DNA from 4 places in the Streptomyces sp. NPDC043870 genome. Region 1 is predicted to be linked to each of the others. Evidence: riboswitches for the same ligand, from Rfam matches in the RefSeq annotation. Region 1 holds a riboswitch; each other region holds the start of a gene.
The links. A riboswitch is a leader RNA that binds a small molecule or an ion and turns the genes downstream of it on or off. The one in region 1 is predicted to bind cobalamin.
Positions count from the first base shown of each region.

Region 1 (7,767 bases):
AGGAACAGCGCGAGTCCCGCGGCCATCAGGGCGGACATGCCGAACTCGCTCGCCGAGCCGTAGCGCAGGGCGATCAGCGCCGACACCGAGTTGGCGCCGTTCTGCAGGATGTGCGGCTGCACGGCGAAGACAGGGGAGATGATCATGAAGACGGCGATCGTCTCGCCGAGGGCCCGGCCGAGGCCCAGCATGGTCCCGCCGATCACACCGCCCCAGCCGAAGGGAAGGACGACCGCGCGGATCATTCCCCACCGGGTCGCGCCGAGGGCGAATGCGCCCTCCCGTTCGCCCGGAGGCGCCTGGGAGAAGGTCTCGCGCATCACCGAGCAGGCGATCGGCGTGACCATGAGCGCCACGACGACGCCCGCGATGAAGGTGGAGGAGGTGTAGACGGTCGTGGTCTCCAGCGGGTCGGTGGGATCGGCCCCGTCGACCTCGAAGAGCGGGATCCAGGAGAAGTAGGTGGTGAGCCAGCGGGAGAGCCCGACGATGTACCCCTGCAGGAAGAAGGCGCCCCACAGGCCGTAGACCACACTCGGCACCGCGGCCATGAGGTCGACGAGGCTGACGAGTGTCCGCTTCAGCTTCCGCGGCGCGTACTCCGAGATGTACAGGGCGGTGCCCATCGCGAGCGGGACCGCGATACAGATCGCCACGAGGCCGATGAGCACGGTGCCGGTGATCACCGCGGCGATGCCGAAGCGATGGGAGTCCGGCTCCCACGCCGATGTGGTCAGGAACGAGAACCCGGCGACGTCGAGTGCCTGCTTGGCGCGGTAGGTGAGGAAGACGCCGACCAGCAGCATGACGACCAGCACGATGGCGCCGCTGCCGCGCGCGCCTCCCCGGAAGATCCGGTCCGCCAGTACTCCCCTGCTGCGCAGTGAGCGGGGCTTGTCCGCCGCGTCCGCGTGGTCGGGATCCGGCTCGGGCTTGTGGAGCCCGGGCATGGCAAGCGTCATCGGGCACCCGCCCCGGCGACGGCCCGCGTGGGGGAGTCGGTCCGTGCGAGGGACCCGGCCGCCGGCGCGTGGCCCTCGTCGTCCTGCTCCGCACACGTGGACGCCGGTTCCGCGGCCCCGCGCAGCGGCACTCCGCGCAGCCGGGGCCTGCTGGGCATCCCCTCGGCCAGCCGGGCCACGGGAACGGCCGCCAGGAACTGGCTGAGGTTGTACTGGCATTCGCGCTGGCGCTGATAGGGCCGGCCCGCGACCGCGACGGCCCGCCCGTCGAGTTCGAGGCGCCATGTCCAGCTGCCCGCCGCGTCCGGCATGGAGAGCAGCACACGGGCCTCGGCGACCTTCTCACGCAGTTCGATCAGCGCGGCAGCGCAGTCCTCGGGGCCGGCGAACGCTTCGGCGCTGCGTCCCAGTTCGCGGTTGTTCGCCCCGATCAGCCGCCACCCGACCGGCTTCTCCTCCTCAGGTCTCTGCGGCGATACGCGCATCACGTACAAGAACCGCGGCCGAACCATCGAAACCACCCCCTCCCGTCCTCCGCCCATGCGCTCTTCGCCTGTGGCGGGAAGACATCCCCGAGCGCACCCGACGCTCGCGGCTTGTGTAGGGCCTGTGTGCACGGCGAGGTGAAGGCCGAACGGAGGGAAAATGAATGGGAAGCTCCGGGGAACTCAAGGTAATCGTGATCACGGTTCCGGTGACGCTGCGCGGCCTCCGCCCCGGCCCCGGACGACCGCCGGCCCCTGGAAGCCCGTGACCTGCGGAACCGGAATCACGTGGCCTGTTCGCGGCAGACCGCCGGGATGGATGCGACCATCAGACCGTTGGAGCCGGAAGAGTACGACGCCCTCGGGGAACTCACCGCGCAGGCGTATCTCGGGGACGGACTGCTGGACTTCGGGGAGCAGGACCCCTGTCTCGCCGTGCTGCGGGATGTGTCCGGTCGAGCGGGCCCGGGCCCTCGAGGGGTGCCGTCGGCTGGTGTTGTCGACCCAGCGGCGGATGCGTGGCGCCCAACGCATCCATGAGCGTCTGGGCTTCGTACGGACCCCGGGGCGGGACTGGGAACCGCTGACAGGCCTCGATCCCCTGCTGACGTACGCGCTTGAGCTCTGAGGGGTGAGCCACACCACCGCGACACAACATGTGGGGGGCGCGGCATCGACCCGCCCCTACATGTATGCTCGACTCCGTTGCCGCAGCAGGGGAATCCGGTGGAAATCCGGAACTGTCCCGCAACGGTGAGTTGGTCTGCATTCGCTCCTTTGCATACCCACGAGTCCGAGGACCTGTCGGCAACGCACCCGGTCCGTCCGGCCCGGGTGCCGACACGTCCGGGCCTCGCGGAACAGGCCGGTGGACGCGGCGCACCGGCTCTCAGACGCGTGCGCCCGTGCCCCTGTGCCCCGCCGGCCCCCAGCCGAGCGAGGGAGAGCACCCCGTGACCATCGCGCCGCCCGATCCTGCTTCAACGAAGCTGCCCGACGGGCCAGGTACCGCGCTGCTGCGGACCCTTACCGACCTCACCGCCGATCTCCCCGACACCGACCCGGGCCGCGTCGCCGCCGCCGCGCTCCGGGGCCGTCACGCGGGCTCGGACGAGGCCGAACTGCGCGAGCTGGCCACCGAAGCGGCCGCCGGACTGATCTCGGAGGACCCGGCCTACTCACGGCTCGCCGCCCGGCTGCTCACCCTCACCATCGCGGAGGAGGCCGCCTCACAGGGGGCGGCCGCCTTCTCCGGCTCCGTCGCCGTCGGCCACCGCGAGGGCCTGATCGCGGACCGCACGGCCGCGTTCGTACAGACCCACGCCGGGCGCCTCGACACGCTCATCGACCCCGCCGGCGACGACCGCTTCGGCTACTTCGGCCTGCGCACCCTCTACAGCCGCTATCTCCTCCGGCACCCGATCACCCGCAAGGTCATCGAGACACCGCAGCAGTTCATGCTGCGCGTAGCCGCCGGCCTGGCGGAGGACGACTCGGTCCGGGCTCTCGACGAAGTCGCCGCGCTGTACGGGATGATGAGCCGGCTGGACTACCTGCCGTCCTCCCCCACCCTCTTCAACTCCGGCACGCGCCACCCCCAGATGTCATCCTGCTATCTGCTGGACTCCCCGCTGGACGAGCTGGACTCGATCTACGACCGCTACCACCAGGTCGCGAGGCTGTCGAAGCACGCGGGCGGCATCGGCCTCTCCTACTCCCGCATCCGCTCCCGCGGTTCGCTGATCCGCGGCACCAACGGCCACTCCAACGGCATCGTGCCGTTCCTGCGGACGCTGGACTCCTCGGTCGCCGCCGTGAACCAGGGCGGCCGCCGCAAGGGCGCCGCCTGCGTCTACCTGGAGACCTGGCACGCGGACATCGAGGAGTTCCTGGAGCTGCGCGACAACACGGGCGAGGAGGCGCGCCGTACGCACAACCTCAACCTGGCGCACTGGATCCCCGACGAGTTCATGCGCCGGGTGAACGCGGACGCCGAGTGGTCGCTGTTCTCACCGGCCGACGTGCCCGAACTGGTCGACCTGTGGGGCGACGACTTCGACGCCGCGTACCGCAAGGCGGAGGCCGCCGGGCTCGCGCGCAAGACGATCCCGGCCCGTGACCTCTACGGCCGCATGATGCGCACGCTCGCCCAGACCGGCAACGGCTGGATGACGTTCAAGGACGCCTCGAACCGGACCGCGAACCAGACCGCCGAGCCCGGCACGGTCGTCCACTCCTCCAATCTCTGCACCGAGATCATCGAGGTCACCAACGACGGCGAGACGGCGGTCTGCAACCTCGGTTCGGTCAACCTCGGCGCCTTCGTCGAAGAGGGAGCCGACGGCGCGGAGATCGCCTGGGAGCGGCTGGACGAGACCGTCCGTACCGCCGTGACCTTCCTCGACCGGGTCGTCGACATCAACTTCTACCCGACCGAGCAGGCCGGCCGCTCCAACGCCAAGTGGCGCCCGGTGGGCCTGGGCGCGATGGGTCTCCAGGACGTCTTCTTCAAACTGCGGATGCCGTTCGACTCGGCCGAGGCCCGGGCCCTGTCGACGCGGATCGCCGAGCGGATCATGCTGGCGGCGTACGAGGCGTCCTGCGACCTCGCCGAGCGCAGCGGCCCGCTGCCCGCCTGGGAGCAGACCCGCGCGGCGCGAGGTGTGCTGCACCCGGACCACTACGACGTGGAACTCAACTGGCCCGAGCGCTGGGCGGCGCTGCGCGCCCGGATCGCCGGGACCGGGATGCGCAACTCGCTCCTCCTCGCCATCGCGCCGACCGCGACCATCGCCTCGATCGCGGGCGTGTACGAGTGCATCGAGCCGCAGGTCTCCAACCTCTTCAAGCGCGAGACGCTGTCCGGCGAGTTCCTGCAGGTCAACTCCTACCTGGTGGACGACCTGAAGAAGCTGGGCGTGTGGGACGCGCAGACCCGCGAGGCGCTGCGCGACTCCAGCGGCTCGGTGCAGGGCCTGAACTGGATCCCGGCGGATGTGCGCGAGCTGTACCGCACGGCATGGGAGATCCCGCAGCGCGGCCTCATCGACATGGCCGCCGCCCGCACGCCGTTCCTGGACCAGTCGCAGTCGCTGAACCTCTTCATGGAGACGCCGACCATCGGCAAGCTCTCCTCGATGTACGCGTACGCCTGGAAGCAGGGCCTGAAGACGACGTACTACCTGCGCTCCCGCCCGGCGACCCGGATCGCCCGGGCCGCGTCCGGCACCGCGGCCGCCGCCGCCCCCATCCCCGTACAGCAGGCGGCCCCCGACGCCGACGCGATCGCCTGCTCCCTTGAGAACCCCGAGTCCTGCGAGGCCTGCCAGTAATGACCACCGCGAACGACAGCAAGGCCGAGAAGAATCTTCTCGACCCGGGCTTCGAACTGACTCTCCGCCCCATGCGCTACCCGGACTTCTACGAGCGCTACCGGGACGCGATCAAGAACACCTGGACCGTGGAGGAGGTCGACCTCCACTCCGACGTCGCCGACCTCGCCAAGCTCTCCCCCGGTGAGCAGCACCTGATCGGCCGTCTGGTCGCCTTCTTCGCGACCGGCGACTCGATCGTCGCGAACAACCTGGTGCTGACGCTCTACAAGCACATCAACTCCCCCGAGGCGCGCCTGTACCTGTCGCGGCAGCTCTTCGAGGAAGCCGTGCACGTCCAGTTCTATCTGACGCTGCTGGACACCTACCTCCCGAATCCGGAGGACCGCGCCGCCGCCTTCGACGCGGTCGAGAACATCCCGTCCATCCGCGAGAAGGCGCAGTTCTGCTTCAAGTGGATGGATTCGGTCGAGAAGATCGAGCGGCTGGAGACGAAGGCCGACCGCCGCCGCTTCCTGCTGAACCTGATCTGCTTCGCGGCCTGCATCGAGGGGCTGTTCTTCTACGGCGCCTTCGCGTACGTCTACTGGTTCCGCTCCCGGGGTCTGCTGCACGGCCTGGCGACCGGCACCAACTGGGTGTTCCGCGACGAGACGATGCACATGAACTTCGCCTTCGAGGTCGTGGACACGGTCCGCAAGGAGGAGCCGGAGCTCTTCGACGAGGAACTCCAGCAGCAGGTCACCGACATGCTGCGGGAGGCCGTCGAGGCGGAGCTGCAGTTCGGCCGCGATCTGTGCGGTGACGGCCTGCCGGGCATGAACACCGAGTCGATGCGCGAGTACCTGGAGTGCGTCGCCGACCAGCGGCTCACCCGGCTGGGCTTCGCCCCGGTCTACGGCTCGCAGAATCCGTTCTCCTTCATGGAGCTCCAGGGCGTCCAGGAGCTGACGAACTTCTTCGAGCGGCGTCCTTCGGCATATCAGGTGGCGGTCGAGGGTTCCGTCGACCTGGACGAGGACTTCTGACGGCTCGGCCGGACACGTGCGGGCGGGGGCCCGGGCCGGGTGACGGTCCGAGCCCCCGCCCGCTCCGCCTCACGCAGCCGGCGGCCGATGGCGCGGTCCCTTGCGTGCCCGATGAACGCGGGAAGGCCGACAACGAGGAGAACTCCCAGGGTGACGAGGTAGTTGAGGAATGTGTTCATGCCTCCACTGTCGTCGCCGGGCCCCGGAAACATCAGTGGCAGGACTGTCAGCAACCATCGAATTACTGCCACACTGAATCCATGCTGAAGAACGTGGCGGCCGTCCTGCTCGACGGCGTGCACCCCTTCGAACTCGGCGTCCTCTGCGAGGTCTTCGGCCTGGATCGCAGCGATGACGGACTCCCGGTCCACGACTTCGCGGTGGCCTCCGCGGAGGGGCCGCGGCTGCGCACCCACGCCGGGTTCACGCTGCACGTCGAGCACGGGCTCGAACGGCTGGCGGAGGCCGATCTGATCGCCGTGCCGACCGGGAGCGACTACGAGGAGCGCGAGTACCCCGAGGCGCTGCTGGAGGCGCTTCGCGCGGCCGTCGACCGGGGCGCGCGCGTGCTGTCCGTGTGCACCGGCGCGTTCGTGCTGGGGGCCGCGGGGTTGCTCGACGGGCGGCGCTGCACCACCCACTGGCGCCATACGGCCGCGCTGGCCCGCCGCCACCCGCGGGCACTCGTCGACCCCGATGTGCTGTACGTCGACGAGGGGCCGGTCATCACGTCGGCCGGCACCGCGGCCGCGATCGACGCCTGCCTGCATCTCGTTCGCAGCGAGTTCGGTCCGGAGGTCGCCAACAAGATCGCCCGGAGGATGGTGGTGCCGCCGCACCGGGACGGCGGGCAGGCGCAGTACATCGACCGGCCGCTGCCGCGCACCCGCTGCGACACGGTGGGCGAGGTGCTCGCCTGGATGGAGCGGCATCTCGACCGCGAGATGACCGTGGAGCAGCTGGCGGAACGGGCACATATGTCGCCGCGGACCTTCGCGCGCCGCTTCCAGCAGGAGACGGGGACGACGCCGTACCGCTGGCTCCTGCGCCAGCGGGTGCTGCTGGCACAGGAGTTGCTGGAGGCCACGGACGACACGGTGGACGCGATCGCGGGCCGCGCCGGTTTCGGCAACGCGGCCGCTCTGCGGCACCACTTCCTCCGTACGCTCGGGACGACGCCGAACGCGTACCGGCGCACCTTCCGCGGGCCGGTACGCGTGGCCTGAGGGGGCTCAGATCCCGCAGCTGGACGCGGACCAGAAGCGGCTCGCGCGGTGGTCGACGTGGGTGTGGTCGCCGTGGCCCGGGTAGCCGGGGCCGAGGATGCCGTTGAAGCCGTGGTTGCGGGCCTGCTGGGCGAGCTTGCACAGGGAGTGGGGTCCGGCGCCGAGGTCCGCCGCGTCGCCGTACAGGTGGCGGCTGTCCGAGGCCCCGCCGACCGCGTCGTTGCAGGCCTGTGAGCGGAAGCCGCTGGTCACGGTGATGGGCTGGTCGCCGAGTGCGTGCCGCATCGCCTCCAGCTTCCACATGGTGCGCAGCGCGTTGGACTTGGCGGTGGCGGCGCTCACCGCGCCGCCCGCCCAGGTGGAGTTGCAGTCGTTCAGCTCTGCGTAGCTGAAGTGGACCGGGGTGCAGTCGTCGTCCTGGAGCGCGTAGAGCTTGCTGAAGGTGGCGGGTCCCGCGACGCCGTCGGCGGCGAGTCCGTAGGCCGACTGGAAGCGCTTGACGGCGGCGGCGGTCGCCGGGCCGTAGTCGCCGTCGATGGCGAGGACGGCGCCGTAGCCGGGGTATCCGGCGATTCGGATCTGCAGCTGGGTGACGTCGGCGCCGGACGTCCCCTGGGAGAGGGTGCGGGACCAGGTGTAGCAGCCGTCGGCGTGTGCGGTGCCGGCCGTGGCCACGACCCCGCCGAGCGAGGCGGCCATGAGCATGACAAAGGACAGCAGGAGTCGTGCGGTGC
Region 1 covers NZ_JBWKDT010000013.1:14,626-22,392, reverse strand. Annotated here, with positions in the region: gene pstC (phosphate ABC transporter permease subunit PstC) at 1-962, opposite strand, end outside; gene AC0699_RS18260 (hypothetical protein) at 959-1,450, opposite strand; partial or broken gene AC0699_RS18255 (hypothetical protein) at 1,763-2,075, shown strand; cobalamin riboswitch at 2,128-2,270, shown strand; gene AC0699_RS18250 (ribonucleoside-diphosphate reductase subunit alpha) at 2,401-4,779, shown strand; gene AC0699_RS18245 (ribonucleotide-diphosphate reductase subunit beta) at 4,779-5,807, shown strand; gene AC0699_RS18240 (helix-turn-helix domain-containing protein) at 6,068-7,033, shown strand; gene AC0699_RS18235 (D-Ala-D-Ala carboxypeptidase family metallohydrolase) at 7,040-7,767, opposite strand, start outside.

Region 2 (7,767 bases), on a different contig from region 1:
TCCGCGGTCCGGGTCATCGAGCACACCTGGCACTCCGCGCTGATCACATGGCTCTCGGGGCGCGCCTCGATAGCCCAGGTGAAGATCGACATCGAGACGGTGTGCCGGCTGATCGATCTGACGACGCCGGCGGCAGAACCAGGTCCGGGTCCGGGTCCGGGTCCGGCCACGCCCCCGAAGGTGCGCGGCCGGAACCAGGGAGCCTAGGACCCGCGGCCGCAGCCAGGGACCCAGGGCCCGCGGCCCGAGCCAGACGCCTGGAGCCCGCGGTAGCCCCAGCCAGGGACCCGGGACCCGCGGCCCCAGCCAGGGACCCGGGACCCGCGGCCCGAGCCAGGCGCCTAGGACGCCTTGTTCTTCGCCAGGTCCTCCTGGAAGAGCTTCCCGCACTCGGGGCCCTTGTCCGTGGCGATGAACGAGATCATCATGAAGGTCCCGGCCTTGCCGTGCCGGCTCGCCTTCAGGGTCCAGCCGCTCTTGTCGAGCGACTTGATGGTCGAGCCCTGCTGGTCGAAGTTCTGCGACTCCGTCCAGCCGCCCTTCGTGAGGTTCGCGACCGTCGCGTCGTAGGACTTCGTCGGGTCGGCGGCCTTCTTGTCGTCGGCCTGCCACGAGACCATGCACTGCTTGAGGTTCGCCGGAACGTCGTCCGACGGCTTCTCGGTGAACCCGGCCGCCGTTGCCGCGTCCGCGACCTCCTTGGTCACCGCGGCCGCGTCCAGGCTCCCGCCCGCTTCCGCCGGTGCGGAGGACGAGGAACCGGACGCACCCGCGCCGCCCTTGCCCTCGTCCGAACCGCCCTCGCTGCCGCACCCCGTCGCCAGCAGCACCACACCGGCAGCCACGGCCGCCCACCTCGCCTTGCGCACAAGTCTCCCAATCCGGGCCGCGCGCGGGCCCGTTGCCCGCGCGATCAAGGGAGCAGTCTGGCACGGGTGTTCGCGCCGCCGTTCGCACGGGCTAATCCTCGGAGGGGAACAAAGGCTGATTCTCGGCCGGGGAAAAGGACTGGTCCTCATGCGGGGACAAGGGCTGATCCTCGGACGGGGAACGAGCTGGCCCTCGGGCGGAGACAGGACCTTCCCCGGGCGAGGGACAGGAGGCGGTTCCCTGGCCGGGGACAGGAGCTGATCCCCGGGCCGGGGACACGAGCTAATCCTCGGGCGGGAAAACGGCCTCGCCCGTGTCCGGGAGCGTGATCAGGATCGCCTCGACCGGGCATCCCTCCGCCGCGGCGAGGATCCGCTCGTTGGCGTCGGTCTCTTCGGCTTGCGGGTGCGACTGGCGGGCCGAGTCCAGCTTGAAGCCGTCCGGCGCGTGGTTCACGCACATACCGGAGCCGATGCACACGCCCCGGTCGACCTCGACATGCCAGCGGTCACCCATCAGATCTCGCTCCCGCCCGCCGCGTCAGCGGCAGATGTATACGTCGACGGCAAATGGATCATTTTGTGCTCAAGGTACGCGCCGAAGCCCTCGGGACCGAACTCCCGACCCAGTCCGGAGTTCTTATATCCACCGAATGGCCCGAGCATGTCGAGGCTGAACGTGTTGACGTTGTACGTCCCCGTCCTGATCCGCCGCGCGAAATCGATGCCGTGCTCGACATCCCCCGTCCACACGCTGCCGCTGAGTCCGTAGTCGGAGTCGTTGGCGATCTTCGCGGCCTCGCTCTCCTCCCCGTACGGCAGCAGGCAGATGACCGGTCCGAAGATCTCCTCGCGAGCGATGCGCATGGAGTTGTCGACGCCCCCGAAGAGGGTCGGCTCGACGTACCAGCCGCGGTCGAGACCCGCCGGACGGCCGCCGCCGGTGAGGATCTTGGCGCCTTCCTCCTGGCCGATCCTGATGTAGTCGAGGGACCGCTGCCGCTGCCGCTCCGCCACGAGCGGGCCGACCTGGGTCGCCGGGTCCAGCGGATCACCGGTCACCAGCGCTCCGGCCGCCGCGGCGAAGGCGTCGGCGAACTCGTCGTAGCGGGACTGCGGCACGAGGATGCGGGTCTGGGCCACGCAGGCCTGCCCGTTGTTCATCCAGGCCGCCGGCACGATGCCCTGAACGGTCGCGTCGAGGTCGGCGTCCGGCAGGATCACGGCCGCGGACTTACCGCCCAGCTCCAGCGTGACGCGCGTGAGATTGCGAGCGGCGACCTCCATCACGCGCTTGCCCGCGGCGACCGAGCCCGTGAACGACACCTTGTCGACGCCCGGATGCCCGACGAGGTACTCACCGACCTCACGGTCCGCGGGAAGGATCGACAGCACACCGTCCGGCAGCCCGGCCTCGCGGGCGATGTCGGCCAGGATGTACGCGTCGAGCGGCGCCTCCGGCGACGGCTTGAGGACGACCGTGCAGCCGGCGAGCAGCGCGGGCGCGAGCTTCGCCGCGGCGACGAACTGCGGGACGTTCCACGGCACGACGGCCGCGACGACCCCGACGGGCTCGCGCCGCACGAGGATGGGCCCGAGGACGCCGGTGCGCTGCTCCTCGTACGGGAAGCCGCGGGCGACGGTGATGGCGGCGTCCCAGACCATCATCGCGCCGAGCGCCTGCGCCAGGACGCTCCAGGAGTACGGCGAGCCGTTCTGCGAGCTGATCGAGCGGGCGATCTCCTCGTGCCGTACGGCGATCGCGTCCTTGATGCGGCCGACGATCTCGATCCGCTCGGCGAGCGTCGTCCGCGGCCAGGGCCCGTCGTCGAACGCGGCACGGGCCGCGGCGACCGCGCGGTCCACATCCGCGCGCGACGCATGCGGGACGCGGCCGATGACCTGCTCGGTGTGAGGTGAGATCACCTCGATGGTGTCCGTACCGAGAGGATCGACCAACTCCCCTCCGATGAACAGCTTTCCGTGCTCGACCAGCTCGGTCATGACGCCCGCCTCCCACACACCGGGGATCTGCCGGGGATCTGCCGGAGATCTGCCGGAGGTCTATCGGAGATCCACTGGGGATCTTCTGACACTGTTTCAGAACTGATACCAGTTCTAGTTGAACTAAGCCAGGCCGCGGAGGAGGGCTGATGGGCCCGTCAGTCACCGGTCGTCGAGATTGTCGTCGTGCAGCTTCCGCCAGAGCCGGGTGCGGTGCAGCACATAGAGGGCGACGAGCAGGAACACTGCTTGCAACCCCACGGCGAGCAGCCAGAAGACGGCCTTGCTCTCCAGCTCATCGGTCATGTAGGCGAAGTTCATGCCGAAGAAGCCGGTCAGGAACGTCAGCGGAAGGAAGATCGTCGACACGATGGCGAGCCGGTTGATCACGCCGTTCTGCTCGCCGGCGACGAGCGAGGAGTAGCTGGCATAGGCTCGCCGGGCGGCGTCCTGAAGGGACTCGATGTTCGCGAGCACCAACCTGGCGGCGCTCAGGTACGAGCGAGCGAGCCTCTGCCGCTCTTCCGGAAAGCTGCGGCTCAGCATCCTTCGCGCAAAGGTCTCGTCCGTGGCCTCCAGATAGGGCAGGAGCGCGTGGTGCATGAGGGCCGCATGCCGCCGTAGCCGGGCCAGCCGATAGACCTGCTGCGGGTCCCGTTCCCGGAACATCTCGTCCTCGAGGTCCTCCATGTCCAGCAGGTCCTGTACGGCGGACCGGCGAAAGGTCTCCAGGGCCTCCTCCAGCAGCAGGAACAAGGTGGCCACGGGGTCGGAGGGCCTTTCGCTCCGCAACCGGCCGATGAGGCTCTCGACCGGTCCCATCGGCCCTCGGCGAACCATGACCAGGTACCGATCGGTCACGAAGGTATGCACATGGGCGACCTGGCCTGCTTCGACCACGGGCACGACGAAGCCCGCGCTGTCCCCGAAGAACTCGGCCCGTACGGGTTCACCTTCCCTGCCCAGCCACGTCAAGCCCGCGCCTTCCAGACCGAGCTGCCGGGAGACCGGCTGTTCGTCGGGCGACGCCTTCTCGGGCAGCTCGATGTCCACGAGCAGGAAGCGCGCTGCCGCGAGACGCTCACGGGCCTCCGGCAGGTTTGTACGAGCGACGATCCCTTCCGGCATCGACACCACGGATACGATCATCAGGGGATGCGCAGGCTGCTGGTGAAGCGCTTGTAGAGCTGGTTCAGGTCCTTCTCGTTGTCAGCCGGGCCACTGGCCGCAAGCACGACAAGCTGGCCGTCAGCGGCAATGACACGGACGAGGATCACACTCGGGACGCCGTCGCTGTTGAACGTGATACGGCCCTCGCGGGCGGGGCGGCCGTCGACTGTTACGGGGCGGTTACTGGTCACGGTCCCGCTGATCGAGGCAGCAGCGCCTTGGATGACCTTGTCCAGCTCACCCTTGAGGTCAATTCCCGAAGCGTCCGCGACCTGGAACGCAAAGCGCTTGTTCCCGTCCTCGACCTTGTAGATACGCATCTGGACGGACTTGGAGCCGAGAGGGATGGAGACTTCCTGGGTTTCGGCCTTGCCGGGCATCTTGACCGAGATGCCGGTGGGTTTGTCGATGGTCTCGACCCACTCGGCGGTGATGCTGCGAGGCGGGCCGGTGACCGAGATCCAGTCGGCGGAGGCGGAGACGGCGGCGGAGGCGTGGAGGCCGCCTGTGCGGGCGAAGCCGTCGGGCGTGCCGGCGGCGGTGGCCCCGCCCGTCCCTGCGGCGATCAGAACGGCGGTCAGGCTCGCGGTGGCGGCCCGGCGAGCAAAGCGGCCTGTGGTGTCCACGGGTCCTCCCAGTGCTTTTCCTCGCTGTCGACGCACATGAGGTCCTCTTCCCAGTGGATCGCAGCGAGTGCTCCCTGTCATGTCGGTGCAAGAACCTTCAACCAGAATGATCTTCGGTGTGGCGACATCCGAGGCGCAGGCCGGCCGGGGATCCCGGCAAACTCCCCCGGGCTGTTCTGACGGTCCATCAGTTCTCGTTATAGTGAGCAATGCCCCTGCCGCCTCCGGAGATTCGAGGACGCATGCCACAGGTGATCCAGCACGGCGGAGGCGTCTGGTCCCTCCAGGTCCCCATCCCGGACAACCCACTCGGCCACACCCTGGTCCATGTCCTCGACACCGTCCGCGGCCCCGTCCTCATCGACACCGGCTGGGACGATCCGGCCTCCTGGACGGCCCTCACCGAGGGCCTGTCCGCCATCGGCACCTCGGTGGCCGACGTCCACGGCGTCGTCATCACCCACCACCACCCCGACCACCACGGACTGTCCGGACAGGTGCGCGAGGCGTCCGGCGCCTGGATCGCGATGCATGCGGCCGACACCGCCGTCGTACGCCGCACCCGCGCGGCACAGCCCGGCGCCTGGCTCGACTACCTGGCCGACAAGCTCGCCGCCGTCGGCGCCCCCGAGGAGCATCTCGCCCCGCTGCGCGCGGCGCGCACCGAAGGCCGGATGCGCACCCTGCCCGGGCTCCGGGCCGCCCTGCCCGACCGGGAGATCGTTCCCGGGGAGCTGGTAGACCTGGCCGGCCGTCGGCTGCGCGCGATATGGACGCCCGGCCACACCCCCGGGCACGTCTGTCTGCACCTGGAGGAGGACCATCCGGCAAACCTCCCCGGCGTTGGACGGCTCTTCTCCGGCGACCACCTGCTGCCGGGGATCACCCCGCACATCGGCCTCTACGAAGACCCCGACGACTCCACCGTCACCGACCCGCTCGGCGACTACCTCGACTCCCTGGAGCGTGTGGGCCGCCTCGGAGTCGCCGAAGTGCTCCCGGCGCACCAGCACGCCTTCACCGACGCCCCCGCACGAGTCCGCGAGCTGCTCGCTCACCACGAGGAGCGGCTCGGCGGACTGCTGGAACTCCTCGCCGCGCCGCTCACTCCGTGGCAGCTGGCCGAGCGCATGGAGTGGAACCGCCCCTGGGAGCAGATCCCCTACGGCTCACGGAACATCGCGGTCTCGGAGGCGGAGGCCCATGTGCGCCGCCTGGTGAAGCTGGGGCGGGCGGAGGCGGTGGCGGGCAGTGATCCGGTGGCGTACGTGGCGGCCCGCTGACGCCCGTCCCCGTCGGCCCGGGCGGCGGCATTCCGGCGGGCGCGTCCGCGCGGGCCCGGCAGCGAGCACGTCATGGCGGTCATTGTGTCGGCGACCCGACGACCCGACGACCCGACGACCCGACGATCCCATGGCGACGGCCCCGGACGCGGGGCGGACCGCACCCCGCGCCGCGACCCCGGACCGCCGGGACAGACCGCGCGCACGGACCGCAACCCCGGACCGCCGGGACAGACCGCGACCCCGGACCGCGGGGACAGACTGCGACTCCGGACCCCGACCCGGACCGCGGGGCAGACCGCGCGCCCGGCCGCGCATGGCGCCGACCGTCCCCGGGGGCCCGGAATACGGACCGGTAGAGTGTGCGAGTCGTCATCACACCGTACGGGGGGAAGCCGGTGTAAATCCGGCACTGACCCGCAACCGTGAGCCGCCGTCGCAGGCGGTGAGTCGGAATGCCTCGTACCGGAGTGACCGGCTCGCGCCATCGGGACCGTCCGGTGGCCGGCACCGTCGAGGTATACGGCGCCGGAGCCTGGTGCCTCAGCGTGCCTGTGCCCGGCTCCCGACAGGAGAGGCACAGTCCGCCATGACCGTTCGCCGCAGCGCAGCAGCGCTCGCCGCCGCTTCCGCCGTGCTCTGCGTGGCCGGTGCCCCGGCCGCGACGGCCGCGCCCACCCCTTCTCCCTCGCCCACGGTCCCGGCCGGGCTGTACGGCACGAAGGACCCGACGTACGACGGTGTCTGGCGGCAGTCGCTGGCGCTGCTCGCGCAGGACGTCATGCGGACCGTGCCCGCCGCGAAGTCCGTCGACTGGCTGACCGGGCAGCAGTGCGCGAACGGCGGCTTCGCCTCGTACCGCGCGGACGTCAGCAAGCCGTGCGACGCGAAGACGATGCTGGACACCAACGCAACGGCGGCCGCGGTGCAGTCCCTGCGCGCCCTCGGCGGGCACCAGGACGCCGTCAACAAGGGCCTCGCGTGGCTGAAGTCCGTGCAGAACGCGGACGGCGGCTGGAGCTACAACCCGGGCATGCCGTCCGACGCCAACTCCACGTCGATCGTGATCGGCGCCTTCGCCGCGGCGCAGGCCAAGCCGGGCGACGTGAAGTCGAAGGACGGCAGGACCCCCTACGACGCACTCGTCTCCTTCGCGATCCCGTGTGCCGACGCGACGGGCGGCGGGGCGTTCGCGTACCAGCCGGACAAGGCGGGCAAGCTGCTCGCGAACGGCGACGCCACGGCGGCGGCCGTGCTCGGCGGACTGGGCCGCGGCATGATCGTCGGTGGCCCGAAGCCGGACGGGGAACCCAAGTGCGCCACCCCGGCCAGGGCGACTCCGGAGCAGGCCGCGCGCAACGGCGCCGCGTACCTCACGAAGGCGCTGGCGAAGACCGGGCACCTGGATTCGCCCCCGCTGCCCGGCGCGACCGACCCGGCCCCGCTGCCGGACTTCGGCAACACCGCGGACGCGGTGCTCGCCCTGTCCGCCGCCGGACACAGTGACAAGGCGGCCGGTGCGGTGGCCTGGCTGGAGAAGAACTCCGCCGCCTGGGCGAAGGACGCCGGACCTGCCGCGTACGCGCAGCTCATCCTCGCCGCGCACGCGTCCGGCGCCGACCCGCGCGACTTCGGCGGTGCCGACCTGGTCGAGCAGCTGAACGCGACCGGCCCCGCGCCCACAGCCACCGACACGGCCACGCCGCAGCCGCGCGAGGGCGACTCCGACGACGAGACGGACAAGGGCGGCGACAGCGCCGGTATCTGGTGGATCGTCGGCGCGGGTGTCGCGGCCGGCGCGGGCATCGGCTTCCT
Region 2 covers NZ_JBWKDT010000015.1:121,396-129,162, forward strand. Annotated here, with positions in the region: gene AC0699_RS20335 (TetR family transcriptional regulator) at 1-207, shown strand, start outside; gene AC0699_RS20340 (hypothetical protein) at 342-845, opposite strand; gene AC0699_RS20345 (ferredoxin) at 1,153-1,386, opposite strand; gene AC0699_RS20350 (aldehyde dehydrogenase) at 1,386-2,873, opposite strand; gene AC0699_RS20355 (CorA family divalent cation transporter) at 3,036-4,022, opposite strand; gene AC0699_RS20360 (hypothetical protein) at 4,022-4,669, opposite strand; gene AC0699_RS20365 (MBL fold metallo-hydrolase) at 4,912-5,952, shown strand; cobalamin riboswitch at 6,302-6,449, shown strand; gene AC0699_RS20370 (prenyltransferase/squalene oxidase repeat-containing protein) at 6,542-7,767, shown strand, end outside.
Region 2: it holds a riboswitch for cobalamin, as region 1 does, so the genes downstream of both, AC0699_RS20370 (prenyltransferase/squalene oxidase repeat-containing protein) here and AC0699_RS18250 (ribonucleoside-diphosphate reductase subunit alpha) in region 1, are expected to answer to the same signal.

Region 3 (7,767 bases), on a different contig from region 1:
CGACCATCTCGACCGGTGCACTCAGACCAAAGACGGCGGTGGCCATGTCCGCCGTGCTCAATCTCGTAGGCGCCTTCCTGTCCGTCGAGGTCGCGAAGACGATCTCCGGCGGGATGATCAACGAGAGCGGCATCCGCACGGAGGTGATCTTCGCGGCGCTCGTGGGCGCGATCCTGTGGAACCTCTTCACCTGGCTGCTCGGCCTGCCGTCCAGCTCCTCCCACGCGCTGTTCGGCGGCCTCATCGGCGCCGCCGTGATGTCCGCCGGCTTCTCGGCGGTGAACGGCGGCACCATCGTCACCAAGGTCCTGATCCCGGCCGTCGCCGCGCCGATCGTCGCCGGTCTCGCCGCGCTGCTCGCGACGAAGCTGACGTACAAGATCGGCAGCAGGGCCGACGACAAGGCCACCTCGAAGGGCTACCGCGCCGGCCAGATCGCCTCCGCCGGCCTCGTCTCCCTCGCCCACGGCACCAATGACGCGCAGAAGACCATGGGTGTCATCACGCTGGCCCTGGTCACCGGCGGCGTCCTCGCCCCCGGCTCGAACCCCCCGATGTGGGTCATCGTCTCCGCCGGCCTGGCGATCGCGCTCGGTACGTACCTGGGCGGCTGGCGCATCATCCGCACCATGGGCAAGGGCCTGACCGACCTCCGGCCGCAGCAGGGCTTCGCCGCCCAGACCAGCGCCGCGACGGTCATCCTGGCCTCCTCGAACCTCGGCTTCTCGCTCTCCACCACCCAGTCCTGCTCCGGGGCCGTGATGGGCGCGGGCCTCGGCCGCAAGGGCGGCGTGGTCCGCTGGTCCACCGCCACCCGGATGTTCGTCGCCTGGGGTCTGACCCTGCCGGCCGCCGGTCTGGTCGGTGCCGGGGCCGAGTTCCTGACCAGTCAGGGCACCTGGGGCGTCGTCGCCGTCGGCGTGCTGCTGGTCGCGAGCTCCGCTGTGATCTGGTCGCTCTCGCGCCGCAAGCCGGTCGACCACACGAACGTCACCGACGACGAGGCCGCCGACGCCGAGCAGGCAGGCGCCACGGCGCTGGACGGCCTGAAGGTCACCATCCCCGCCCCGGCCGCCCCCGCCGGCGAGCCCGCCCCCACCGCCGCGGTGTAAGGAGGAAACGAAAGCATGAAGATCGACTGGGCAGCTCTCGGCTCCGTCTTCGGCGTGAGCCTCGTCGTCACCGTCGCCCTGGTGGGCTTGTTCACCCTGGGCATCGTGGGCCTCTCCAAGCAGGAAGCCGCCTCCGCGCAGGGAGGCTCCGCGGTCCTGGCCCGCACGGGTGCCTACGCCTGCTTCGCGCTGTGCGCGGCGGCGGTCGCGTACGGGATCTTCCTGATCGTCGCCTGATCCGGCAGCCCGCTTCGTCCGGTCCTGTGCCCCATCACCGGGGCGGAGGACCGGACGAAGGCCGTTGCAGCGCGGAAGGCCGGGCCCCCACGGCTACTGCCGCGGCGCAGGTCAGTGTTGATGACTGGAGTAGTCGAGGTACCCGGTGTCGCCGCCCTGGTACCACGTCTCCTGGTCGCTCTCGCGCAGCGGGAGTCCGAGACGGAGCCGCTCCACCAGGTCCGGGTTGGCGAGGTAGGCGCGGCCGTAGCTGATCAGGTCCGCTCCGAGGGCGAGCCAGTGCTCGCCGAGCGCCTTGTCGGTCGGCTTCGGGCCGATCTGCCCGCCCGGGTTGACGACGAACGCGCCGGGCCACGCCTTGCGCAGCCCGATGAGCACGTCGTCCTCGGCTGTGACCAGCGTATGGACGTAGGCGAGACCGATCGGGGCGAGCGCGTCCAACAGGGCCCCGTACAGCTGCGGCACGTCGTCCTCGACCATGTCCCAGACCTGGCCCCCGGGGGAGAGACGGATGCCGACACGGTCGGCGCCGATGGCGTCGGCGGTCGCCTCCACCGCCTCGACGGCGAAGCGGATGCGTCCGGTGATGGAGCCGCCGTAGGCGTCGGTGCGGCGGTTGGCGTTGGAGGACAGGAACTGCTGGATCAGATAGCCGTTCGCCCCGTGCAGCTCGACGCCGTCGAAACCGGCGTCGATCGCCCGGCGCGCCGCGTCGGCGAACACTTGCACCTCGCGCTTGACCTCGTCGGTCGACAGGGCCCGGGGGACGGGGGCGGGCAGGAGTCCCTTGGGGCCGGTGAACAGTTCGCCCTTCAGCGCGATCGCGGACGGTGCGACGGGGTGGTGGCCGACGGTCTCGGGATGCGCGACCCGGCCGGAGTGCATGAGCTGGGCGAAGATCCTCCCGCCGTTGGCGTGCACCGCGTCGGTCACCGGCCGCCACGCCGCGACCTGCTCATCACTGTGCAACCCGGGGGTGTTGGGGTTCGACTGCCCCTGCAGGCTCGGCTGCACCCCTTCGCTGACGATCAGGCCGGCGGTGGCGCGCTGGGCGTAGTAGGTCGCCGCCGACGCGGCGGGTATGCCGTCCTGTGTGGCGCGAGCCCGGGTCATAGGGGCCATCACGACCCGGTTGGGCAGTCGGAGGTTTGCTAGCTGGTAGCTCTCGAACAGGCTGGTCACAGTCATTCCCTTTGCTCTCGAGGAGGTGCTGGCCGGTCGTGAGTTACGCTAAAACCTGACGTTGACGTCAGAGGCAAGTCCTGTGGTCCGGATCATCGGTGGGGTCCCGATCACCGGGGAGGCATCGGGAGGCAATGTGCGCATCGGCGAGCTCGCCACCAGGACGGCCGTGAGCGTGCGCGCCCTGCGGTACTACGAGGAGCAGCAACTGCTCGCGTCGGAACGCAGCCCCAGCGGACAGCGCCGGTATCCGGAGAGCGCGATCGAGCGCGTCATCCTGATCCAGCAGCTGTATGCCGCGGGGCTGTCGAGCAAGACGATCCGGGGGCTCCTTCCCTGCATCAACACGGGAGTCAGCACACCGGAGTCCCTGGCGCTGCTGAAGGCCGAACGCGACCGGATCGGCGACCGGATCGGCGAACTGGTCAGCACCCGGGACCGGCTCGACGCCGTGATCGCCGCGGCCGAGGGGACGGAGCACTAGGTCGCGCGCCCGCGTGTGGGACTCCGTGCGGCTCCGTGTGGGACTCCGCACACTGTCCCGTCGCAGGTCAAGGGCGAGTTGACGGGTGTTCTCAGCCCGTGGTGGACTTCCGGAGCCATTTACGGCGGCAGAAGAGGAAGCCGGTGCGAATCCGGCGCGGTCCCGCCACTGTCACGGGCGCGTCCCCCTTCAACGGGACGCTCCCCGAAGCCAGGAACTCTCTCCCGCCGGTCACGTCGAGCCAGGGCGCGGACCCTGAGTGAGGACGAACATGCGTACAGAGCGGACCTTTGCATGCGGTGCCGCTGCCGGACTCGCCGGCGACCTGCTCCTCGGCGATCCGCGCCGTGGGCATCCGGTCGCCGCGTTCGGCCGGGCCGCCGCTGCCGTCGAGCGGGCGCTGTGGCGCGACCACCGAGGGTGGGGCGCGGTGCACACCGCTGTGTGCGCCGGGGGCGCCGTCGTCGCGGGCGCGCTGGCCGCTGCTTCCGTGCGCCGTTCCCGTACGGCATCGATCGCGCTGACCGCGGCCGCCACCTGGGCCGTGGTCGGCGGCACGTCGCTGGGGCGGGAGGCCCGGGCGATCGGCGGGGCGCTGGCGGCCGGGGACATCGAAGTCGCCCGGGAGCGGCTGCCCCATCTGTGCGGGCGTGACCCGCAGGCGCTGGACGGACCGGGGATCGCCCGGGCGGTCGTCGAGTCCGTCGCCGAGAACACCTCCGACGCGGTCGTCGGCGCCCTGGTGTGGGGGGCGCTCGGCGGGGTGCCGGGGCTCGTGGGCTTCCGTGCCGTGAACACCCTGGACGCGATGGTGGGCCACAAGTCGCCCCGCTACCGGCGGTACGGCTGGGCGTCGGCGCGGCTCGACGACGTCGCGGGCTGGCCGGGCGCCCGGCTGACTGCGGCACTGGCGACGGTCGCCGGCGGGAATCCCCGGGGTGCGGTACGGGCCTGGCGCGTGGATGCCGCGAAGCATCCGAGCCCCAACGCCGGCCCGGTGGAGGCGTCGTTCGCGGGGGCGCTCGGAGTGAGGCTCGGCGGGACCCTGTCCTACGGTGGGCGGGTCGAGCACCGGCCCGTACTCAACGGGGACGGCCGGGCCGTCGAAGTCGCGGACATCGAACGTGCGGTGCGGCTGTCGCGCCGCGTGGGGGTGCTGGCACTCGCGGCGTGCGCGGGCGCTCGGCTCGTATACGGGGCTGTCAGGGGGAGGCGTACATGAGTGGCGGTGGACTGCTGGTCGCCGGGACGACGTCGGACGCGGGCAAGAGCGTCGTCACGGCGGGGATCTGCCGATGGCTGGTGCGCCAGGGCGTGAAGGTCGCGCCCTTCAAGGGACAGAACATGTCCCTGAATTCGTTCGTGACGCGCGAGGGCGCGGAGATCGGCCGTGCGCAGGCCATGCAGGCGCAGGCGGCGCGGGTGGAGCCCTCAGCGCTGATGAACCCCGTACTGCTCAAGCCGGGCAGCGACCGGTCCAGCCAAGTCGTGCTGATGGGCAAGCCGGTGGGCGAGATGAGTGCGCGCGGGTTCTTCGGGGGGTCCGGGCCCACGGCGCAGCCGCAATCAGGTGCTGTGTCCCCCGGGAAAATGCTGCACGGCGGGCGGCAGCAGGCGCTGTTCGGGCCCGTCATGGAGTGCCTGGAGGAGCTGCGGGGCACCTATGACGCCGTGATCTGCGAGGGAGCCGGCAGCCCGGCCGAGATCAATCTGCGGCGCACGGACATCGTGAACATGGGCATCGCCCGGGCTGCGGGCTTCCCCGTGGTGGTGGTCGGGGACATCGACCGGGGCGGGGTGTTCGCGCAGTTCTTCGGTACGACGGCGCTGCTCGCCCCTGAGGACCAGGAGCTGATCGCCGGCTATCTGGTGAACAAGTTCCGCGGTGACGTCACGCTCCTGGAGCCGGGGCTGGAGATGCTGCACGGGCTCACCGGGCGGCGGACGTACGGTGTGCTGCCCTACGCACACGGGCTCGGCATCGACGAGGAGGACGGCCTGCGCGTCTCCCTGCGGGGTGCGGTACGCGAGTCCGTCGTCGCCCCGCCGGTCGGTGAGGACGTGCTGCGCGTCGCGGTCTGCGCCGTACCGCTGATGTCCAACTTCACCGATGTGGACGCACTGGCTGCCGAGCCGGGCGTGGTCGTGCGCTTCGTGGACCGCGCCGAGGAGCTCGCCGACGCCGACCTGGTCGTCGTGCCCGGAACACGCGGCACCGTGCGCGCCCTGGAGTGGCTGCGCGAACGGGGCCTCGCGGACGCGATCGCCCGCCGCGCGGCGCAGGGCCGTCCGGTGCTCGGCATCTGCGGTGGCTTCCAGGTGCTGGGCGAGCGGATCGAGGACGAGGTCGAGTCACGGGCCGGGTCCGTGGCGGGGTTCGGGCTGCTGCCGGTGCGGGTGCGGTTCGCGCCCGGGAAGACCCTCGCACGGCCGGTGGGCGAGGCGCTCGGCGAGCCGGTCGAGGGGTACGAGATCCACCACGGTGTCGCCGAAGTCCTCGGCGGAGAGGCCTTCTTGGACGGCTGCCGGGTCGGATCGGTGTGGGGCACCCACTGGCACGGCTCGCTGGAGAGCGACGGCTTCCGGCGGGCGTTCCTGCGCGAGGTGGCCGCGGCCGCCGGGCGCCGTTTCGTACCGGCCCCCGACACGAACTTCGGCGCGCTGCGCGAGGAACAGCTGGACCGGCTCGGCGACCTGATCGAGGAACACGCCGACACCGACGCGCTGCTCGGCCTGATCGAGGGCGGCGCGCCGTCCGGGCTGCCGTTCATCGCGCCGGGCGCGCCGTGAGCGCCCGCGGCGGGGCTCCTTCGGAGCCCGCTCGGGGGTACCTCCACGACGCTGGGGGTCCCCCCATGCCCGCAGGGCATAGGGGGAGCTTGAGGACGGGCCCCGGAGAAGCCCCGCCCCACCCGGCGCTACCGGTTCCGGACGGAGCCGAACGGAGTCGGCAGGGTACGAACGAGCCGCGCAACCGGCGTGGCTCCAGCGAAGGAGTGATCACCCGATGAGCACCCCCTACCCGTTCACCGCGATCGTCGGAATGGACGATCTGCGGCTCGGGCTCCTGTTGAACGCGGTCTCGCCCGCGGTCGGCGGTGTGCTCGTACGCGGTGAGAAGGGCACCGCCAAGTCGACCGCGGTGCGGGCGCTCGCGGCGCTCATGCCGGATGTCGACGTCGTCGCCGGGTGCCGGTTCTCCTGCGCGCCCGGTGCGCCCGACCCGACGTGTCCGGACGGGCCGCACGAGGCGGCTCCCGGTACGCCGCGGCCCGCCCGGATGGTCGAACTCCCCGTCGGCGCTTCGGAGGACCGGCTCGTCGGCGCGCTCGACATCGAGCGGGCGCTCGCGGACGGCGTGAAGGCCTTCGAGCCGGGGCTCCTCGCGGACGCGCACCGCGGGGTGCTGTACGTCGACGAGGTCAACCTGCTCCACGACCACCTGGTGGATCTGCTGCTGGACGCCGCCGCGATGGGCGCGTCGTACGTCGAGCGCGAAGGTGTCTCCGTACGGCATGCCGCGCGCTTCCTGCTGGTCGGGACGATGAACCCCGAAGAGGGTGAACTGCGGCCGCAGTTGCTCGACCGGTTCGGCCTCACCGTGGAGGTCGCGGCGTCGCGGGAGCCGGAGCAGCGGGTCGAGGTCGTGCGGCGGAGGCTCGCGTACGACGAGGACCCGGCTGCCTTCGCGACGCGCTGGGCGGACGAGGAGGAGGCGCTGCGCGAGCGGATCGTGGCGGCGCGGACGCTGCTGCCTTCCGTCGTACTCGGTGACGCCGCGCTGCGGCAGATCGCGGCGACGTGCGCGGCGTTCGAGGTGGACGGTATGCGCGCCGACATCGTGATGGCCAGGACCGCCACGGCACTGGCCGCGTGGGCAGGGCGTACGGACGTCCTCGAGGAGGACGTACGGCAGGCCGCGCTGCTGGCGCTCCCCCACCGGCGGCGCCGCAACCCGTTCGACGCACCGGGCCTCGACGAGGACAAACTCGACGAGACGCTGGAGCAGTTCGGCGGGGACGACGAGCCGGAGCCCGATCCTGAGCCCGATCCGGACCCCGGCCCGGACGGCGGCCCGGACGGCGGGCCCGGCGGCGGCATTCCGCCGCAGGGACAGGGACCCGATGCCGCGCCGCCCGCCGAGCAGCCGGGGCAACCGCAGCCGTCCGCCTCCCGGACCCCCTCCGGTGCGGGCGAGCAGGCCGCCGTACGGGCCGCCGAGCCGTTCCGTACGAAGATGCTGAGCGTGCCCGGCCTCGGCGAAGGGGCCGCGGGGCGTCGCTCCCGGGCGCGTACCGAGCACGGCAGGACCACCGGTGCCCGCCGCCCCCGGGGAACGCTCACCAAGCTGCACTTGGCGGCGACGGTGCAGGCCGCGGCCCCGCACCAGCGGGCGCGCGGGCGTTCGGGCCCGGGGCTCGTGGTCCGGCGCGACGATCTGCGCCAGGCGACCCGCGAGGGCCGCGAGGGCAATCTCGTGCTGTTCGTCGTGGACGCCTCCGGCTCGATGGCGGCCCGGCAGCGCATGAGCTCCGTGAAGGGCGCGGTGCTGTCGCTGCTGCTCGACGCCTACCAGCGGCGCGACAAGGTCGGTCTGGTCACCTTCCGCGGCACGGGCGCGGACGTGGCGCTGCCGCCGACGTCGTCCGTGGACGCGGCCGCCGCACGCCTGGAGCAGCTGCCGACGGGCGGGCGGACCCCGCTGGCCGCAGGCCTGCTCAAGGCGCACGACGTGTTGCGCGTGGAGCGTCT
Region 3 covers NZ_JBWKDT010000003.1:355,346-363,112, reverse strand. Annotated here, with positions in the region: gene AC0699_RS06170 (inorganic phosphate transporter) at 1-1,112, shown strand, start outside; gene AC0699_RS06165 (hypothetical protein) at 1,128-1,349, shown strand; gene AC0699_RS06160 (alkene reductase) at 1,461-2,531, opposite strand; gene AC0699_RS06155 (MerR family transcriptional regulator) at 2,668-3,015, shown strand; cobalamin riboswitch at 3,101-3,255, shown strand; gene AC0699_RS06150 (cobalamin biosynthesis protein) at 3,287-4,237, shown strand; gene AC0699_RS06145 (cobyric acid synthase) at 4,234-5,805, shown strand; gene AC0699_RS06140 (putative cobaltochelatase) at 6,023-7,767, shown strand, end outside.
Region 3: it holds a riboswitch for cobalamin, as region 1 does, so the genes downstream of both, AC0699_RS06150 (cobalamin biosynthesis protein) here and AC0699_RS18250 (ribonucleoside-diphosphate reductase subunit alpha) in region 1, are expected to answer to the same signal.

Region 4 (7,767 bases), on a different contig from region 1:
CCGTACGACTACGGCTCGATCATGCACTATCCGTCCGAGGCGTTCGCCATCGATCCGGGCCGGCCGACGGTCGTCCCCCGGCAGCCGCTGCCCCCGGGCGTCGTGCTCGGCCAGCGCGACGGCCTGTCGCAGGGCGACATCGGCGGAGTCCACCTGATGTATCCCCTGGCGCCCGCGGCCACCATCAAGGAGATCGCCAAGGACCCGGTCACCGACCAGCCCGCCAAGATCCCCGGCCTGGACCTTCAGCCCGTCGCCGCTCTCAGCCCCTTCGTACTGGCCACCCCGCACCAGTCGCCCGCACTGGCGGGCCTGCCCAACGGGCCGGCCGAGCAGCTGCGCCAGCTCACCCAGATGCTGGGCGCACTGCAGCAGGGCCTCATGGCCGCGATGGCGAGCCACAGCAGCCTCATGGCACAGCTCGGTACCGCAGCCGTCGGCACCGCAGCCGTCGGCACCGCGGCCGACGGCGCCGGTCAGCCCACCGGACCGCGCCGATGATCCTGGTCGTCTCGTACGACGAGGACCACACCCTCGGGGTCGTGCGCCATCTGGACGCGGCCGGGCGGGAAGTGGTCCGCGTCGACCTGGCGGACTTCCCCGCCCGCGGTGAGGTCACCCTCGACCACACCGCGGGCGGGCCCCCCGCCTACGCGCTCACCTCCCCCAGCGGCCACACCCGGCTGGACGGGTGCCGCGCCGCCTGGTGGCGCCGGGTGCGTCCCTTCACCGTCGACCAGGCGCTGGGCACGGACCGGGACCGGACCTTCGCGGCCGGCGAGACCGCTCATGCGCTCTACGGACTGTTCCACTCGCTCCGCTGCACCTGGGTCAACCCACCGCTGCTGGACGGGATCGCCCACCACAAGCCGTACCAGTGGGAGACGGCACGCCGGACCGGTCTGACGCTGCCGCGCACCCTGGTCACCAACCAGCCCGAGAGGGCCCGCCGGTTCATCGAGGAGGTCGGTGTCGGACGCACGGTCTTCAAGGCCTTCGGTGCCGATGCCGAAGCCTGGCGGGAGACCCGGCTCGTCCGGACGGAGGACCTGGCGGCACTGGACGCCGTGCGCTACGCCCCTGTGATCTTCCAGGAGTTCGTACCGGGAGCCGATCTCCGCGTGACCGTCGTCGGCGACCGCGTCTTCGCCGCCGAGATCGACGCCTCGGCGACCAGCTACCCCGTGGACATGCGGATGGTCGTCCACGAGGCCCGGGTGCGGCCGGTGGCTCTGCCCGCGGCCCTCACGGACCTGCTGCTGCGTCTCGTGCGCAGCCTCGGTCTGGTGTACGGCGCGGTCGATCTGCGCCGGCGGCCCGACGGGCAGTACGTGTTCTTCGAGGTCAACCCCGCGGGCCAGTGGCTGTTCGTGGAGGAGCGGACCGGGCAGCCGATCACCGCGGAGGTCGCTGCGCTCCTGGCGCGGCTCGACGAGCGCGACCCGGAGCGGGCCCCGGAGCGCGACCCGGAGCGGGCTCCGGCACCGATGCCGGCGGGCAGGCCGGCATGACGGACACCGTCGCGGGCTTCGTGACCCTCCCCGCCGACACCCCGAGGGCCCTGGCGGCCCGGGTCCTCGTCGAGGTCCGGGACGTCTCCCTGGCCGACGCTCCTTCCACGGTGGTCGGGGCACAGGTCCAGACGGACGTCGAGCTGACGCCGGGGGGCCGCGTGCCCTTCGCCGTCAGGGTGCCGGACCTCGACCCCGGCTCCTCCTACGGACTGCGCGTCCACATCGACCTCGCCGGCACCGGAGCCCTGTCCCAGGGGGATCTGATCAGCACTCAGGCGACCCCCGTTCCGCCGGAGTCGGCCGATGGACTGATCGCTCCCGTCACCGTCGTATGACCGTGCCGCAGCCGCCCGGACACGGTCCGTATCCGTCCCCACGAGTTGTCCCGGCCGCGTTGACCGGAACAGCGCAAAAAGCGTTTCATTGCAGGTGAAGGGCCGATTTCACGCTTCCGAAGGAGGCGGCCCGCCATGACCACCCACCCCAGCATCGAGCAGCACCCCGACCTCGCCGAGATGCGCGCACGTTTCGAACGGGCGACCGCGACGCCTCGCGCGCAGGCGATAGAGACGCTGGCCCTCCTCACGGGCCTGTACCTGGCGGCTTCCCCGTGGATCGCCGGGTTCAACGGCCTCACCACGCTGGCCGTGTGCAACCTGATCACCGGTGTCGCCTATGCCTTGTGCATGGGCGGTTTCGGCTCGGCCTACGAGCGGACCCACTCCCAGGCCTGGTGCGCCGTAGCCATCGGAGCCTGGACGATCATCTCCCCCTGGGTCGTCGCCGGTAACGTCGCGACGACCCGCAGCATCGTCAGCAACGTCATCGTCGGCGTCGTGGCGCTGCTGCTCGGTCTGGCCATGACGGCCGTGGCCGAGCGCCGCGTCGGCGGCCTCCGCCGCTCTCGGGCCTCCGCGCGCGGCGGCCCGGACATCGGCCCCATGCGCTGAGCGCGTCCCCCTCAGGGAAGGCCCCGCCCCCGGAAAGCTCCCGCAAGAGCCGACCGGGTCGGGGCCTTCCCGCACGACTGCCGGTGTCTTCCGCTCAGCCGTCCCGAACTCGCCGTACGGCGCCCGCAGTCGGCAGCCGCGTACGGGGGCTGTCCACCAGCCGGACAGTGGCCGACGGTACCCGTGGGCGACCACGGTGCGTGAGCTATGTTGAACCCGAGTGGGATGCGAAGGAGGCACACCGTGCCATCAGGGCAGCATGCGCGCGCGCAGGCGTCTGCGATCACGCCGGGAAGGCAGTCTCCCGACGCGGAGCCGACGCCTGTGGAGAGGGTCCGCGCTCTGTTCGGCGGGCACCGGCTGTCTCCCGCGCAGCGGCGGATCGCGCAGTACATCATCGACCACCTCACCGAGGCCGCCTTCTTGTCGATCACGGATCTCGCGGACCGGGTGGGGGTGAGCCAGCCGTCGGTGACGCGCTTCGCGTCCTCGGTGGGGTTCAGCGGGTTCCCGGCGCTGCGGGAGGCGCTGCAGCCCATCGCGCTGAGCGCGGTCGCCGGGTCGGTGGACACGGGGGAGGACCGCCGCAACGAACTGCAGGCGGCCGTCGACGCCGAGATCGGCAATCTGGAGGGCCTGCGCCGTGTGTTCGCCGACACGGGCAAGGTGCTCGACGTCGGCCGGGAGCTCGCCCGGTCGGTCCCGCTGACGATTCTCGGCCTGCGGATCTCCTCGTCGCTCGCGGAGTATTTCGCGTACGGGGCGAGGCGGATCCATCCGGACGTGCGCCTGGTCTCGCGCGGGGGGAGCGTGGCCTACGACGCGCTGCTGCAGTCCCGGGAGGCGGGCGGCACGTGGGTGCTGGCGTTCGCGATGCCGCGGCACGCCAAGGAGACGCTGGCGGCGATGCGGGCCGCGCACAGTGCGGGCCTGCGCACCGCACTGATCACGGACCTGACGATGGGGCCACTGGTCGACGAGGCGGATGTGGCGTTCACGGCCGCCACCGGATCACGTCTGGTCTTCGACTCGTACGCGGCGCCGGGGGTGCTGTCGGCGGCCATCCTCCAGGCCATGGCCGATGCCGATCCCGAGCGTACGCAGATGCGTCTCGAGCAGTACGAGCAGGCCGCTGAGCAGCACGATTTCTTCCTGGAGTACTGACGCCTGCGGGGCCGGGCGGCGGTCTTGCCGAGGGGACTTTCACACCCAGAGGTGCATGAATTTTTTCATGCCCTTGCTTACTTGGCAGTAAATATATTTACTTCAGGTGGCACTGCGGACGACACTCCTCCTCGTCGGCCCCACGGTGTTCTGTTAGGGCAGCCTCTCCCCTTGGCTGCCCCCCGGCGGCCCCGGTCAACCCCTGGGCCGGGGCCGCCGGCAAGACGGCCGGTCTGCTGCATGCAGGCCACCCGCACCGCGCACAGCCTTCCGGAATGTGAACAGTGGTGTCCACGAACCCACGCACCCCCTACGCTGGCCGTGCAGCTGGTACGCCCTGTCAGCCGGACAGGAGCGTCGTAAGAGGGAACCCGGTGGGAATCCGGGACTGCCCCGCAGCGGTGAGCGGGAACGACCGCCGTCATACGCACTGGGCCCGGCCGGGTCTGGGAAGCGACGGCCAGTAGGAGTCCGCCGGAAAACCGGCAGACGTGCCCGCGAGTCCGAAGACCTGCCCGTTGCCCGCCCGCGACGTACGCGTGCGGAAATCCCGGTGACCTCGAGGGCGGGTCGGCGCACACACCTGGCGGACACGGGCAACACCCGGCCGCCCGGTCGCCGTTCCTTCGCGTCCTCGACCCGTCCCGGGGTCGTATCGGAGACACGCTCGCGAAGGAGAGTTCCGTGACCAGCAAGTCCGCAGCCGCGGCAGCACGGGCCACCGTGTACGGCTACCCCCGGCAGGGCCAGAACCGGGAACTGAAGAAGGCGATCGAGGGCTACTGGAAGGGCCGCGTCACCGCGGACGCCCTCCGGGACACCGCCGCCGGCCTGCGCCGCACCCACTGGCGGCAGCTCGCAGAGGCCGGTGTCCACGAGGTGCCGACCGGTGACTTCTCGTACTACGACCACGTCCTGGACACCAGCGTGATGGTCGGCGCGATCCCCGCCCGCCACCGTGCCGCCGTCGAGACGGACGCCTTGGACGGCTATTTCGCGATGGCACGCGGCACCCAGGACGTGGCGCCGCTGGAGATGACCAAGTGGTTCGACACCAACTACCACTACCTGGTCCCCGAGCTCGGACCCGGCACCGTCTTCTCCGCCGATCCGTCCAGGCAGGTCGCCGAGCTCAAGGAGGCGCTCGCCCTCGGCCACCGCGCGCGCCCCGTGCTCGTCGGCCCGGTCACGTACCTGCTGCTGGCCAAGCCCGCTCCCGGCGTCGACGACGGCTTCGAGCCGCTGACACTGCTGGACCGGCTGCTGCCGGTGTACGCCGAGGTACTCGCCGATCTGCGGGCCGCCGGGGCCGAGTGGGTGCAGCTGGACGAGCCCGCCCTCGTACAGGACCGCACCCCCGCCGAGCTGAACGCCGCCGCCCGCGCCTACCGCGACCTCGGCGGCCTCAGCGACCGGCCCAGGCTGCTGGTCGCCTCCTACTTCGACCGGCTCGGCGAAGCACTGCCGGTCCTGGCCAAGGCTCCCGTCGACGGTCTCGCCCTCGACTTCACCGGCCCGGCCGCCGCGAACCTCGGCGAACTCGCCGCGGCCGGCGGGCTGCCCGGCAAACGCCTGGTCGCCGGCGTCGTCGACGGCCGCAACGTATGGATCAACGACCTCTCGGCGTCGCTCGCCACCCTCGGCACCCTGCTCGGTCTCGCCGACCGGGTCGATGTGTCCGCCTCCTGCTCGCTTCTGCATGTTCCGCTGGACAGCACCGTCGAGCACGACATCGATCCACAGATCGCCCGCTGGCTCGCCTTCGCCCGCCAGAAGGCCGCCGAGATCGTCACCCTGGCCCGCGGCCTCGCGCAGGGCACGGACACGATCGCGGCGGAGCTGGCCGCGAACCGGGCCGATCTGGCCTCCCGTGCGGGCTCGGCGATCACCCGTGACCCGGCGGTGCGCGCCCGGGCGGCAGCTGTCACCGACGCGGACGGCCGCCGCGCGCAGCCGTACCCGGAGCGGGCCGCCGCCCAGCGCGCCCACCTCGCGCTGCCGCTGCTGCCGACGACCACCATCGGTTCGTTCCCGCAGACCGGCGAACTGCGCACCGCCCGTGCCGATCTGCGCGCCGGGCGTATCGGCACCGCCGGCTACGAGGAGCGCATCGAGGCCGAGATCCGCGAGGTCGTCTCCTTCCAGGAGAAGGCCGGAATCGACGTCCTGGTGCACGGTGAGCCCGAACGCAACGACATGGTGCAGTACTTCGCCGAACGGCTCACCGGATATCTCGCCACCCGGCACGGCTGGGTCCAGTCGTACGGCACCCGCTGCGTCCGCCCGCCGATCCTCGCCGGCGACATCTCCCGCCCCGAACCGATGACCCTGCGCTGGACCCGCTTCGCGCAGTCACTCACCGACCGACCGGTCAAGGGCATGCTCACCGGCCCGGTCACCATGCTCGCCTGGTCCTTCGTCCGCGACGACCAGCCGCTCGGGGACACCGCACGCCAGGTCGCCCTCGCCCTGCGGGACGAGGTCGACGACCTCGAAGCGGCGGGAACATCCGTCATCCAGGTCGACGAACCCGCCCTGCGCGAGACGCTGCCGCTGCGCGCCGCGGACCGGACCCGCTATCTCACCTGGGCGACCGAGGCGTTTCGCCTCACCACCAGCGGGGTGCGCCCGGACACCCAGATCCACACCCATATGTGCTACGCCGAGTTCGGCGACATCCTCCAGGCCATCGACGACCTCGACGCCGATGTCATCAGCCTGGAGGCCGCCCGCTCCCATATGCAGGTCGCCGGTGAACTCGCCACCGCCGGCTACCCGCGCGAGGTCGGCCCCGGTGTGTACGACATCCACTCGCCGCGCGTCCCGGGCGCCGCCGAGGCGGGGGCCCTGCTCCGCAAGGGACTCGAGGCCATCCCGGCGGAGCGGCTGTGGGTCAATCCCGACTGCGGCCTCAAGACCCGCGGCTGGCCGGAGACCCGGGCGTCACTCGACAACCTCGTCGCAGCGGCCCGTGAGATCCGGACGGACCTCTCCGCACAGGCATCCTGAGCCCACTCCGTGCCGGGGCCGGGCACCGATGTGCGTGCCCGGTCCCGGCACGGGACAGCAGATGCGGCTGGCTCCGGGGTGCCCGGGCCCACTAGCTTCGTCGGGACCATCCGGTACTCGCCGGCCAGGGCACCTTCCCGGGCGGCGCGAACCTGCGGGAAGGCGAACGATGAGCGAGAACCCTGCGGTGCGGATCGAACGCGAGGGCCCCGTCCTCACGGTGATCCTCAGCCGCCCCGAGGTCCGTAACGCCGTCGACGGCCCGACCGCCGCCCTGCTCGTCGAGGCCTTCCATGAGTTCGACGCCGACCCTGACGCGGCCGTCGCCGTGCTGTGGGGCGAGGGCGGTACCTTCTGCGCCGGCGCCGATCTCAAGGCCATCGGCACGCCACGCGGAAACACGGTCCTCGCCGACGGTGACGGGCCGATGGGCCCCACCCGGATGCGGCTCGGCAAGCCCGTCATAGCCGCGGTCTCCGGCCACGCGGTGGCCGGCGGCCTGGAACTGGCGATCTGGTGCGATCTGCGGGTCGTGGAGGAGGATGCCGTCTTCGGGGTGTTCTGCCGCCGCTGGGGCGTTCCGCTCGTGGACGGCGGCACCGTACGGCTGCCGCGCCTGATCGGGGAGAGCCGGGCCATGGACATGATCCTCACGGGCCGCCCCGTCCCGGCCCCGGAGGCGTACGGCATGGGGCTCGCCAACCGGCTCGTACCGGTCGGCGACGCCCGCCGGGCGGCGGAGCAACTTGCCCGGGAGATCGCGGCGTTCCCTCAGCTGTGCCTGCGCCACGACAGGCTCTCCGCCCGCGAGCAGCACGATCTGAGCGAGCCGGACGCCCTGGCCGCCGAGTACCGGCACGGCATGGTGCCGCTGACCGCGGGGGAGACCCAGTCGGGCGCCGACCGGTTCGCGGGCGGCGCGGGCCGCCACGGGAGCTTCGCGGACTGAACCGCGGAGCCTGCCCGTGCCCCGGCCCGCGGCTTTGCCCCCGGCCCGGCGGCGGACCGGGCATGTGTCCGGGGGCATCGGGACCGGCTGTGGTTCAGGCTTTCGAGGCCTTCCGGGCGGAGTCGAGGTGGGCGAAGACGACGACGTTGTCCTTGTAGTCCTTGGTCTTCAGGTCGAACTC
Region 4 covers NZ_JBWKDT010000009.1:70,817-78,583, forward strand. Annotated here, with positions in the region: gene AC0699_RS14285 (M12 family metallopeptidase) at 1-501, shown strand, start outside; gene AC0699_RS14290 (MvdC/MvdD family ATP grasp protein) at 498-1,511, shown strand; gene AC0699_RS14295 (YbaY family lipoprotein) at 1,508-1,849, shown strand; gene AC0699_RS14300 (SPW repeat protein) at 1,985-2,464, shown strand; gene AC0699_RS14305 (MurR/RpiR family transcriptional regulator) at 2,708-3,628, shown strand; cobalamin riboswitch at 3,940-4,161, shown strand; gene metE (5-methyltetrahydropteroyltriglutamate--homocysteine S-methyltransferase) at 4,313-6,637, shown strand; gene AC0699_RS14315 (crotonase/enoyl-CoA hydratase family protein) at 6,807-7,586, shown strand; gene AC0699_RS14320 (class F sortase) at 7,681-7,767, opposite strand, start outside.
Region 4: it holds a riboswitch for cobalamin, as region 1 does, so the genes downstream of both, metE (5-methyltetrahydropteroyltriglutamate--homocysteine S-methyltransferase) here and AC0699_RS18250 (ribonucleoside-diphosphate reductase subunit alpha) in region 1, are expected to answer to the same signal.